Variovorax paradoxus: one gene and its partner. The protein of the gene in region 2 interacts with the protein of the main gene of each other region in a pairwise test. Links are inferred from orthologs where the notes say so. Each region holds a gene or a part of one and is shown on either strand. Other genes may lie near its edges.

What was found. Proteins that work in one complex are often made in the same cells at the same time.
Region 1: the proteins of dnaE (region 2) and dnaQ interact in binary tests that used the Escherichia coli proteins (3 or more experiments, as listed by UniProt). The link is inferred for Variovorax paradoxus from one-to-one orthologs.

Annotation. Positions count from the first base shown.
Region 1 is NZ_CP045644.1:4,752,662-4,756,643, reverse strand. Bases 1,225-3,982 are described here. They hold dnaQ (DNA polymerase III subunit epsilon), read right to left. Parts: upstream 3,079-3,982; coding sequence 2,371-3,078; downstream 1,225-2,370. Other genes in these bases: hscA (Fe-S protein assembly chaperone HscA), read right to left, coding at 3,516-3,982; fdx (ISC system 2Fe-2S type ferredoxin), read right to left, coding at 3,164-3,502; gmd (GDP-mannose 4,6-dehydratase), read left to right, coding at 1,225-2,112. Outside these bases: GFK26_RS21965 (mannose-1-phosphate guanylyltransferase/mannose-6-phosphate isomerase), read left to right, coding at 1-1,035; more of gmd, read left to right, coding at 1,075-1,224. UniProt on the Escherichia coli protein: DNA polymerase III is a complex, multichain enzyme responsible for most of the replicative synthesis in bacteria. The epsilon subunit contain the editing function and is a proofreading 3'-5' exonuclease.
Region 2 is NZ_CP045644.1:5,736,182-5,744,632, forward strand. What follows is about bases 2,305-6,384. They hold dnaE (DNA polymerase III subunit alpha), read right to left. Parts: upstream 6,024-6,384; coding sequence 2,505-6,023; downstream 2,305-2,504. Other genes in these bases: GFK26_RS26510 (YgiW/YdeI family stress tolerance OB fold protein), read right to left, coding at 2,305-2,410; GFK26_RS26520 (sulfurtransferase), read left to right, coding at 6,085-6,384. In the rest of the region: GFK26_RS26505 (AAA domain-containing protein), read left to right, coding at 1-2,055; more of GFK26_RS26510, read right to left, coding at 2,039-2,304; more of GFK26_RS26520, read left to right, coding at 6,385-6,870; GFK26_RS26525 (pirin family protein), read right to left, coding at 6,886-7,809; GFK26_RS26530 (flavodoxin family protein), read right to left, coding at 7,844-8,395. UniProt on the Escherichia coli protein: DNA polymerase III is a complex, multichain enzyme responsible for most of the replicative synthesis in bacteria. This DNA polymerase also exhibits 3' to 5' exonuclease activity. The alpha chain is the DNA polymerase catalytic subunit.

The DNA of each region.
Region 1 (3,982 bases), 990 kb from region 2 along the record:
GGGTACATCGAGGCGGCCGGGGCCACGGGCCATGGCGCCAGCCACGCCGTGGCGCGCTTCGTCGAAAAGCCGACGGCGGCGGTGGCCGCAACGCTGATCCTGCAGGGCAACTACTGCTGGAACGCGGGCATCTTCCTGGTCCAGGCCCGCACGCTGGTCGAGGCACTGCGCACACATGCGCCCGACATCCTCGCCACCTGCGAACGCGCGACCGCCGCGGTGTCGGTCGACGGCAGCTTCGTGCGCCTGGACCCCGAAGCCTTCGAAGGCTGCCGCAGCGAGAGCATCGACTACGCGGTGCTCGAGAAGCACGCCGACGTCGCGGTGGTGCGCTTCGAGGGCGCCTGGAGCGACGTGGGCAGCTGGAACGCGGTGGCCCAACTGCACCCGGCCGACGAGGCGGGCAACCGCGTGAGCGGCGCGGGAAGCGTGCTGAACTCGCGCAACACCTTTGTCCACGCGCCGCATCGGCCGGTGGTGGCGCTCGGCACCGAGGACCTGATCATCGTGGACACGCCGGACGCGGTGCTGGTCGCAGGTGCGGACTGCGCCGAACAGGTGGCCGAGGTGGTGCGCATGCTGGCACGCGAAGGCACGGTCGAAGCCACCGAGCATCGCCGCGTGGTGCGGCCCTGGGGCGCCTACGACAGCATCGACACGGGCGAGCGCTTCCAGGTGAAGCACCTGACCGTCAAGCCCGGCGGCAAGCTGTCGCTGCAGATGCACCACCACCGCGCCGAGCACTGGATCGTCGTCAAGGGCACGGCCAAGGCCACGCGCGGCAGCGAAGTGCTGCTGGTGCGGGAGAACGAGTCGATCTACCTGCCCTCGGGCACCATCCACCGGCTCGAAAACCCCGGCAAGACCCTGCTGGAGGTGATCGAGGTGCAGACCGGCAGCTACCTCGGCGAAGACGACATCGTGCGCTTCGACGACACGTATGGCCGCTGCCCTGCGGCCGAGAAGCGCGAGGCGCTCGCGATGTCATCGGCTGTACCGCTTGCGGTCGAACGCGGCGTCGATGCGCCGGCCTGAGCCGTCCCTCATCTCATCTCACCTCACCTGACTGAAGCCATGAAAAAACGTGCTGTCGTCACTGGCATAACCGGACAAGACGGGGCGTACCTGGCCGAGCTGCTGCTGGGCAAGGGCTACACCGTCTACGGGACCTTTCGCCGAACCAGTTCGGTGAACTTCTGGCGCATCGAGTCGCTCGGCATCCAGGACCATCCGGAGCTTCATCTGGTGGAGTACGACCTGACGGACCTGGGCAGTTCGCTCACGCTGATCAGGGATACGGAGCCCGACGAGATCTACAACCTGGCGGCGCAGAGCTTCGTGGGCGCGAGCTTCAACCAGCCCGAAGCCACCACGAACATCAACGGCCTGGGCACCCTTCACCTGCTCGAAGCGATTCGCCTGACGAACCGCAAGATCAAGTACTACCAGGCCTCGACGTCGGAGATGTTCGGCAAGGTCCAAGCCGTTCCGCAGAAGGAAGACACGCCCTTCTACCCGCGCAGCCCGTACGGCGTCTCCAAGCTCTTCGCCCACTGGATGACGATGAACTACCGTGAGAGCTACGGCATCTTCGGTTGCTGCGGCATCCTCTTCAATCACGAGAGCCCGTTGCGCGGCCGCGAATTCGTGACGCGCAAGATCACCGACGCAGCGGCGAAGATCAGGCTCGGCAGGCTCGACGTGCTCGCGCTGGGCAATCTGGACGCCAAGCGCGACTGGGGCTATGCGAAGGAGTACGTCGACGGCATGTGGCGCATGCTGCAGGCCGACAAACCCGACAACTACGTGCTCGCCACCCACCGCACGGAAACCGTGCGGGAGTTCGTCGACATGGCGTTCAGGGCCACGGGCTGCGAACTCCGGTTCGAAGGGACGGCCCAGGAGGAAATTGCCGTCGACCGCAAGACCGGCAAGGTCCTCGTGAAGATCGATCCGAAGTTCTATCGCCCGGCGGAAGTGGAACTGCTCATCGGCGATGCGTCGCATGCCAGGAAGACGCTGGGCTGGGAGCCCCGCACGACGCTGGAGGAACTGTGCACGATGATGGTGGAGGCCGACCTGCGGCGCAACCGCGAAGGCCACTCCTTCTGAGCGCACCGGAGTGCGCTGGCCGCGCGGCAGGCCCGCCTTGAATTGCACTGGGATTGCGCAGGACAAACGAAAACGGCACCCGAAGGTGCCGTTTGTCGTAGGTCTGATTGGTGGGCGGTGGAGGTTTCGAACCTCCGACCCCAGCAGTGTGAATGCTGTGCTCTACCCCTGAGCTAACCGCCCTGAGACACTGCTTTTGAGTTCAGTGTCTTGAACACGTATCGCGCTGTGCGAAGCCTCAGATTATGCCACAGCTTTTCAGGCGTTTTGGCGGAACACCGTTTTTCCACCGCTGGATTTGTCGAGTTGCGACAACACCGCCTCGTGCGCGGCGAGTTCATGCTCGGCAGCCGCGATCACCGGCAGTTCGAACTGGCTCAGGTCGACCGCCACGACCGTCATGCCTTGGGCAGGCTCGTTCGAGGCCACATCGATCAGCAGCGCATCCTGCCCGCGCGTGAGATTGATGTACACGTCGGCAAGCAGCTGCGCGTCGAGCTTGGCGCCGTGGAAGGTGCGGTTCGAGCGGTCGACACCGAAGCGGTCGCACAAGGCGTCGAGCGAGTTGCGCTTGCCGGGGTAGACCAGCTTGGCCATGGCCAGCGTGTCGGTCACTTCGCTCACGAAGGTCTTGAGCGGCGGCAGGCCGGCGCGCTCGAATTCCTTGTTGAGAAAGCCGACGTCGAAGGCCGCGTTGTGGATGATCAGCTCGGCGCCGCGCAGGTACTCGACGATGTCCTTGGCCAGCGTGGCGAACTTCGGCTTGTCGCGCAGGAAGTCGGTGGTCAGGCCGTGGACCTTGAGCGCGTCCTCGTGGCTCTCGCGCTCCGGGTTGAAGTAGATGTGCAGGTCGTTGCCGGTGAGCTTGCGCGCAAACAGCTCCACGCAGCCCAGCTCGATGACGCGGTCGCCGTTCTCCGCAGACAGGCCCGTGGTTTCCGTATCAAGAACGATCTGACGACTCATGCGTGCCCCCAGTCTCGGCACTTCGTGTCCTCGCCGCCCCCCGAGGGGGTGCGAGCTTGCTTGGGGCGGCCCGGCGCTGCGCTCATCAGTGGTTTTCCTTGGCGTGGTTGATCGTGTACTTGGGAATCTCGATCGTCACATTGTCCTGCGCCAGGATGGTCTGGCAGCTCAGGCGCGACTGCGGCTCGAGGCCCCAGGCACGGTCGAGCAGGTCTTCTTCGCCTTCCTCGGCTTCGTTCAACGAATCGAGGCCCGCGCGCACGATCACGTGGCAGGTGGTGCAGGCGCAGCTCATCTCGCAGGCGTGCTCGATGTTGATGTCGTTGTCGAGCAAGGCCTCGCAGATCGAGGTGCCGGCGGGCGCGGTGATCTCGGCGCCTTGCGGGCAGTACTCGGGATGCGGATAGATCTTGATCGTGGGCATGAAATTGTTCTGTCTACAGGGATTCGACCTTGCGGCCTGCAAGCGCGCGTGCAATGCCCGCGTTCATGCGCTGGGCGGCAAAGGCTTCGGTGTCGTTGGCCAGCGTCTTCGTGGCGGCTTCGATGGCGGCGGCTTCGTTGCTGCTCTTGGCGGTTTCGCGCAGCTGTGCCATCGAGGCGTCGATGGCGGCGCGCTCGTCGGCACTCAGCAGGTCGCCGTCGGCATCGAGCGCGCTTTGCGTGGCCAGCAGCATGCGGTCGGCATCGACGCGCGATTCGACCAGCGCGCGGGCCTGCATGTCCTGCTGGGCGGTGGAGAAGCTCTCCTGCAGCATGGTCGCGATCTGGTCGTCCGACAGGCCGTACGAGGGCTTGACCGCCACGCTGGCTTCGACACCGCTGCCCTGCTCCTTGGCGCTCACGCTCAGCAGGCCGTCGGCATCGACCGTGAAGGTGACGCGGATGCGCGCCGCACCAGCCG
Region 2 (8,451 bases):
CGCAGCGTCGAACAGCTGGTCGCCGCCGCACCGCGCGTCGACACGCTCGACGCCCTCTGGCACGACCTGCTGCACGACGCCGGCGCGCAGCCACTGGACGCGCTCGACGCGCTGGCACGCACGCTGCGCGACCAGGCCGATGCGCTGCCGTCGGTGCTGCAGCCGTTGCAGGAACTGGCCGATGCCGACCCGGCCGTGGCCGCCGCGCTGCGCACGCTGCCGCTGCCGCCCGAGGCGATCGAGTACGCCGTCGCGCGCGAAGGGCTGGAGCGCGTCTACCGCACCGAGCGCTGGCTGCCGCGCTTCGACGGCGCCACGCTCGCGCGCCATGCACAGCGCCTGGGCGAAGGCGAACGCAAGCTGCTCGAACGCAACGCACGCACGCTCGCCGCCGCGGTGCGCCAGCGCTTCCGCGACCATGTGCAGAAGAGCGCCCTGCCCGCCAGCCAGCTCGACGCCGACGGCAAGGTCTTCAAGAAGAGCTACAACGCGGGCCGCCGCGAGCTCGAGCACGAGTTCGGCAAGACCATGCGCTACAAGGCGATCCGCGAACTCGCCAGCGGTGACACCGGCCGCGTGGTGCGCGACATGAAACCGATCTGGCTCATGAGCCCGCTGTCGGTGTCCGACACGCTGCCGCTCGCGGCCGACCTGTTCGACGTGGTGATCTTCGACGAGGCCAGCCAGATTCCAGTGGAAGAAGCCGTGCCCGCGCTGTACCGCGCGCCGCAGATCATCGTGGTGGGCGACGAGATGCAGTTGCCGCCGACCAGCTTCTTCTCGTCAGCCCGCGACGCCGAGGAAGACACCGTCACCGTGGAAGGCGACGATGCAGAGAACGGCGAAGAAGCCGAACGCATCGCCGTCGTGCTCGATGCCGACAGCCTCTTGAACCAGGGTGCGCGCAACCTGCCGGCCACGCTGCTGGCCTGGCACTACCGCAGCCGCTACGAGTCGCTCATCGGTTTTTCGAACGCGGCCTTCTACGCGGGCAACCTGTACACCATTCCCGATCGCAGCCTGCCCGCGCCCGAGCGCGGCGAGATCGTGGTGCAGTCGCGCAGCCCGACCGACGAGTCCGTGAAGGCGCAGGTCGACGCCCTGCTCTCGCGCGCCATCAGCTTCCACCGCGTGGCCGACGCCGTGTACGAGAACCGCATCAACGACGGCGAGGCGCGCCACATCGCGCAGCTGGTGCGCGAGTTGCTGAAGCGCGAGACCGGGCGCAGCCTGGGCATCGTTGCGTTCTCCGAAGCGCAGCAGGGCGAGATCGAGGAAGAGCTGAACGCGCTCGGCGCGGTCGATGCCGACTTTGCGGCACGGCTCGAGGCCGAGTACGTGCGCGAGGAAGACGACCAGTTCTGCGGCCTCTTCATCAAGAACCTGGAGAACGTGCAGGGCGACGAGCGCGACATCATCATCCTCAGCATCTGCTACGGCCCCAACCCCGAGGGCCGCATGCTGATGAACTTCGGCCCCATCAACCAGCGCGGCGGCGAGAAGCGGCTGAACGTGATCTTCAGCCGCGCCAAGCACCACATGGCGGTGGTCTCGACCATCCGCCACGAGGCGATCACCAACGACCACAACGAGGGCGCGGCCGCGCTGAAGAACTTCCTGCGCTATGCCGAGTGCCTGTCACGCGGCGACGAGGACACGGCGCGGCGCGTGCTCGAAGGCATGAACCCGCTCGCGCGCGGCCACGTGGCGCGGCAGGCGCGCACGGACGACGTCACGGCGCAGATCGCGCAGGCGCTGCGCGCACGCGGCCATGCGGTGGACGAACAGGTGGGGCAGTCGCGTTTTCGCTGCGACCTCGCGGTGCGCGCATCGGGCCAGGGGCACTATGCGCTGGGCATTCTGGTGGACGGTGCGGCGCAGGACGGCCACCGCCACAACGTGCTGGAGCGCTATGTGTCGCGCCCCCGCATCCTCGATGCTTTCGGCTGGCAGGTGATGCAGGTGCTGGCCAAGGACTGGCTGCACGCCCCCGAGGCCGTGCTCGACCAGGTCGAGCAGGCCATCGCAAAGGCCGGGGTCAGCGCAGGACGCTGATGACGCGCTTCACGTCGAGTTCGGTCTTGCCGGTGAGCCGGTCCTTGTCGAACTCGCCGCTGAGCTCGACGCGCACCTTGTCGTCGATCTTCACGCCCGGAGGGAAGTACTTGGCGTCGATCTCGACCTTGATGCGGCCCGTGTCGTCGGCAAAGGTGTAGTGCTCGCCGCCGTCGTGCGAGACGATGAAGCCGCGCACCGTGGCGTGCTGGTCGTCTTGGCCGGTTTCGAGCAACTGCTTGACCGTCAGGTTCGGCACCGACGTCGGGCCGGCGTACTGGGCCCAGGCCGCGGCGATGGGCAGCGCCACGCCGAACGTCAACGCGGTGGTCTTGAGGATCTTCTTGAAATGCATGCGGTCGTTTCTCCTGTGAGTGGCCCAAGGCCAGGTTGCAACAACAGATGGACCGCGCACAGGCCTGGGGGTTCCCCAGGCTCGCGCGGTCCGATCAATCGTAGATGACCTGTGCCTTGCCCGCTTCGGCCTGCGCGGTCCAGCTCGCAAGCGCCGCATCGGTCGGGAAGAACTTGGCGCGCTCGCCCAGTTGCAACTCGACCTGCGCCCCGCCCCGCGCCATCGACAGGCGCACGGGCAGGCCGTGCACCAGATCGCCGACCTCGGTCTGCTCGGTGCGCGCCGGAAAGTCTTTCAGGAGGCGCGCGATCTCGGGCACCTTGCCGTTGACTGCCACGCGCAGGAACTTGCCGAAGCGGCAGCGCGCCGAGGCCAAGTCCCACACCTGCTGCACCTGGAATCGCGCCTCGAAGCCACCGCGCGCGGGCTGCAGCTTGCCGCTCACGATGACGAGCTCGTCGTCCTTCAGCGTGTTGCGGTTGGCGTTGATGAGCGCTTCGTCGGCCGTGGCGTCGATCGACTCCGACTTGTCGTCGAGCTTGAAGATCGCCAGCCGGCCGCGCTGGCCGTTGATCACGCGGAAGTCGCTCACGATGCCGGCAATGACCTGCGGGTCGCGGCTGTCGAGCAGGTCGCCGATCTCGCGCTTGCAGAAGCGCCGCACCTCGTGCGCCACCTCGTCGAACAGGTGGCCCGAGAGGTAGAAGCCGACGGCCGTCTTCTCGAAGGTCAGGCGCTCTTTCACGCCCCAGGGCGTGGCGTCGACCAAGTCGGGCTCCTGCGTGGCCGAGCCGTGTTCGCAGTCGCCGAAGATGTCGACCTGCGACGCATTGGCCGCCGTGGCGTTGGCGAACTCGAAGGCGCGGTCGACCGAGGCAATGAGCGATGCGCGGTTCTGCTGAATCGCGTCGAACGCGCCGGCCTTGATGAGTGCTTCGACCGTGCGCTTGTTGATGCGCTGGCGGTCGATGCGCACGCAGAAGTCGTACAGGCTCTTGAACGGCCCGCCCTCTTCGCGCGCACGCACCACGGCCTCGACCGCGAGCTGGCCCGTGCCCTTCACGGCGCCCAGGCCGTAGCGGATGATCTTGTTGGTGACCGGCTCGAAACGGTAGTTGCCGCGGTTCACGTCCGGCGGCTCGAAGGTGATGTTGAAGTTCTTCTGGGCGTCTTCGAACAAGAGCTTGAGCTTGTCCGTGTCGTCCATTTCCACGGTCATATTCGCGCAGAAGAACTCGGCCGTGTAGTGGACCTTGAGCCAGCCCGTGTGGTACGCCAGCAGCGAGTAGGCGGCGGCGTGCGACTTGTTGAAGCCGTAGCCCGCGAACTTCTCCATCAAGTCGAAGATTTCGTCGGCCTTGTCCTGCACGATGCCGTGCGTGGCCAGCGCGCCCGCGCGGAACTTCTCGCGGTGCTCGGCCATTTCCTCGAGCTTCTTCTTGCCCATCGCGCGGCGCAGCAAGTCGGCGCCGCCGAGCGAGTAGCCGCCCAGGATCTGCGCGGTCTGCATCACCTGCTCCTGGTAGACCATGATCCCGTAGGTCTCGGAGAGCATCTCGGCCACGGCCGGGTGCGGGTACTCCACGTCTTCGCGGCCGTGCTTGCGCGCCACGAAACTGGGAATCAGGTCCATCGGGCCCGGGCGGTACAGCGCGTTCAGCGCGATCAGGTCTTCCAGGCGCGTGGGCCGCGCGTCCTTCAGCATGCCCTGCATGCCGCGCGATTCGAACTGGAACACCGCCTCGGTCTTGCCGTCGGAGAACAGGCGGTAGGTCGGCCCGTCGTTCAGCGGGATGTTCTCGAACGCGAAGTTCTCCTGGCCCTTGTGGCGCTTCATGATGAACTCGCGCGCAATCTCCAGGATGGTGAGCGTCGCAAGACCCAAAAAGTCGAACTTCACGAGGCCGATGGCTTCGACGTCGTCCTTGTCGTACTGGCTCACGGCCGATTCGCTGCCGGGCTGCTGGTACAGCGGGCAGAAGTCGGTGAGCTTGCCCGGTGCAATGAGCACGCCGCCGGCGTGCATGCCGATGTTGCGGGTCATGCCTTCGAGCTTCTGCGCGAGCTCGACCAGCATGCGGACTTCTTCTTCCTTCTCGATGCGCTCCGCGAGCTGCGGCTCCATCTCGATGGCGTAGTTGTTCTTGTCGCCTTCGATCTTGGTCGCGGGCGGATATTGCAGCGTGACCGACATGCCCGGCTTGTTCGGAATCAGCTTGCTGATGCCGTCGCAGAACATGTAGCTCATGTCGAGCACGCGGCCCACGTCGCGGATGGCCGCGCGCGCGGCCATGGTGCCGAAGGTGGCGATCTGGCTCACGGCGTTGCGGCCGTACTTGTCCTTCACGTAGTCGATCACGCGGTCCCGGTTGCCCTGGCAGAAGTCGATGTCGAAGTCGGGCATCGAGACGCGTTCGGGGTTCAGGAAACGTTCGAACAGCAGCTTGTATTCGAGCGGATCGAGGTCGGTGATCTTCAGCGCGTAGGCCACAAGCGAGCCCGCACCCGAGCCCCGGCCCGGGCCCACGGGGCAGCCGTTTTCCTTGGCCCACTTGATGAAGTCGCCCACGATCAGGAAGTAGCCGGGGAAGCCCATGTTCAGGATCGTGTTGATCTCGAACTCGAGGCGTTCCACGTAACGCGGCCGTTCGGCCTCGCGCTTGGCTTCGTCGGGGTACAGGTGCTTCAGCCGCACCTCGAGGCCCTCGAACGATTCCTGGCGGAAGAACTCGTCGATCGGCATGCGCACGCCTTCGGCGATGAAGGGCGTCGGAAAGTCGGGCAGCTGCGGCTTGCCGAGCACCAGCGTGAGGTTGCAGCGCTTGGCGATCTCGACCGTGTTGGCCAGCGCGCTCGGCACGTCAGCGAACAGCGCCTGCATCTCGGCGCTCGACTTGAAGTACTGCTCTTCGGTGAACTTGCGCACGCGGCGCGGGTTGCCCAGAATTTCGCCTTCGGAAATGCACACGCGCGCCTCGTGCGCTTCGTAGTCCTGGCGTTCGGCGAACTGCACTGGGTGCGTGGCGACCACCGGCAGCTTCAGGCGGGCCGCGAGCTTCACCGCGGCAATCACGTGCGGCTCGTCTTCGGGGCGGCCGGCGCGTTGCAGCTCGATGTAGAAGCGGTGCGGGAACATGCCCGCGAGCTGCAGCGCCAGCTCGGCGGCGCGCTCTTCCTGGCCTTGCAGCAGCGGCTGGCCCAGCGGCCCGGCCTGTGCACCCGACAGCGCGATCAGGCCGCCCTGCAGCTCCTGCAGCCATTCGAGCTTGCAGGCCGCCTGCGACTGGCCGCGGCTCACGTTCTGCGTCCAGGCGCGGGCCAGCAGCTCCGACAGGTTGAGGTAGCCCTCGGTGCTCTGCACCAGCAGGATGAGGCGGGTCAACGCGCCGGGCTCCTTGCCCAGCCCGTCGATGAAGATTTCAGCGCCGATGACGGGCTTGACGCCCTTGCCCCGGCCCTGCTTGTAGAACTTGACCGCCCCGAACAGGTTGTTCAGGTCGGTGATGGCCAATGCGGGCTGCTTGTCGGCAGCGGCGGCCTTGATGACTTCGTCGATTCGATTCGTGCCATCGACGACGGAAAACTCGGTGTGCAGACGCAGGTGAACAAACATCCGTCGATTGTAGGAAGCGCCACCCCACGATGTGGTGCGGTGATCCCTACAATCCCGCCCCGTGCAAGAGATTTTGAATATCGCCGCCTACAAGTTCGTGGGCATCAACGACAGCCCCGTGCTGCGTGAGACCCTGCGCGACCGCGCGCAGGCCCTGGGCCTCATGGGCACCATCCTGCTGGCGCCCGAAGGTATCAACCTGTTTCTGGCAGGCACGGCGCAGGCCATCCACGCCTTCCTGGCCGACCTGCGTGCCGATGCGCGCTTTGCCGACCTCGAAACCAAGGAAAGCTGGTCGGCCACGCAGCCCTTCCGGCGCATGCTGGTGAAGCTCAAGCGCGAGATCATCCGCATGGACCACCCCGCGATCCAGCCCGCCGCCGGCCGTGCGCCCGGCGTGGACGCGCCCACGCTCAAGCGCTGGCTCGACCAGGGCCACGACGACGAAGGCCGCGAGATCGTGATGCTCGACACGCGCAACGACTTCGAGGTCGACGAAGGCACCTTCGACGGCGCGATCGACTGGCGCATCACCAAGTTCACCGAATTCCCGCCCGCACTGAAGGCGCACCGCGCCGACTTCGAAGGCAAGACCGTGGTGAGCTTCTGCACCGGAGGCATCCGCTGCGAGAAGGCCGCCATCCTCATGCGCGAGGAAGGCGTGGAACACGTGCTGCAGCTCGAAGGCGGCATCCTCAAGTACTTCGAGGACGTCGGCGGCGCGCACTACCACGGCGACTGCTTCGTGTTCGACGGACGCCGGGCCCTGGCACCCGACCTCAGTGCGCGCGCCTCCGACGCCAGCGCCCGGGCCTCGGAAGACCCGGACATCGGCATCAAGCAATAAACAAGGCGCGCAGGCTCAGACCGGCGTAGTGCCGACGTCGGGTTCGCGCACGCCGAAGGGCTTGCCCGGCAGGGGAATGAACTCGGTCTCGCCAGGCACCTGGCCCATGCGCTGCGCGGCCCAGTCGCCGCCGGCCTCGAGAATGCGTTCGCGCCGGCTCGAAACGAAATTCCAGGTGATGTAGCGCGGGCCATCGAGCGGCTCGCCGCCGATCACCATGAGGCGCACTGCCGTGTCGGCCGTGAACACCGCGCCCTGCCCGTCGGGCAGCACCGCCATCGTGTGGGCGGGCGCCGGCTCGCCGTTCACCTGCGCATCGGCATCGACCATGTAAACCGCCAGTTCGGGCGCCAGCGCGGGCAGCTCGAAACGGCCGCCGGCCGGCAGCGCGATGTCCAGGTAGACCGTCTGCGCCAGCGTCTTCACCGGCGAGCGCACGCCGAAGGCCTCGCCCACCAGCACGCGCACCGGCACGCCCTGCACCGTGAGCTCGGGAATCGCCTCTGCCGGCGTGTGCTCGAAGCTGGGCTCGACCTCTTCATGGGCCTGCGGCAGCGCGGCCCACAGCTGCAGGCCGTGGTTCACGTAGGTGTCGGCCAGCAGGCGCTCGGGCTTGCGCTCGGAGTGCACGATGCCGCGCCCCGCGGTCATCCAGTTGATGGCGCCCGGCAGGATTTCCTGCACGCTGCCGAGGCTGTCGCGGTGCATCATCGCGCCGTCGAACAGGTAGGTGACCGTCGACAGGCCAATGTGCGGATGCGGTCGCACGTCGTGCGCGTTGCCGGGCTGCTCGGTGGCCGGACCGAAGTGGTCGAAGAACACGAAGGGCCCGACCGAGCGGCGCTGCGCCGCCGGCAGCACGCGGCGCACGTTGAAGCCACCGCCCAGGTCCTTGTCGTGGGGTCGCAGCAATTGGATTTCGGGGATGGTGTCGGTCATCGTGAGGTCCTTATGGGCGAAGTTCGGTGGGGCGTTATGCGCGCGATCTTGCCACCGTGCCGATGCGCTCGCCGAAGGCGCGTGCGGTCTCGAGGTCGCCCTTCGGCATCTCGGCGGGGCTCGCGTCCGAAGGCGATTGCGTGAGCAGGCCGCCGTAGCCGCCGACGTAGTTCATCGCGTCGCGCGTGGCCGCCTTGTTGTTGGTCGGCAGGATGCCCATGCTGACCCAGATGCCGCTGTGCTGCATGGCCAGCGTCCACAGGTAGGTCATGGTCGTGACCTTGTCGCCGTTCATCGTGGCGCTGTTGGTGAAGCCGGCGAAGAGCTTGTCTTTCCAGCCTTGCGTGTACCAGACCTTCGACGACGCATCGGCGAATTTCTTGAACTGCCAGCTCACGCCGCCCATGTAGGTCGGCGAGCCGAAGATGATCGCGTCGGCCGCGGCCAGCGTTTCCCAGCCATCGGCCGGCAGGTTGCCGTCGGCGTCGATGGCGAGCAGTTGCGCGCCCGCGCCGTCGGCCACGGCCTGGGCCACGCGCTGGGTGTGGCCGTAGCCGGAATGGAAGACAACGACGATGTTTGCCATGAAACGAGTTTCCTCAAAGAAGCGATGGAGTCGGAAGGCCGCGCCCACGCGGTGTG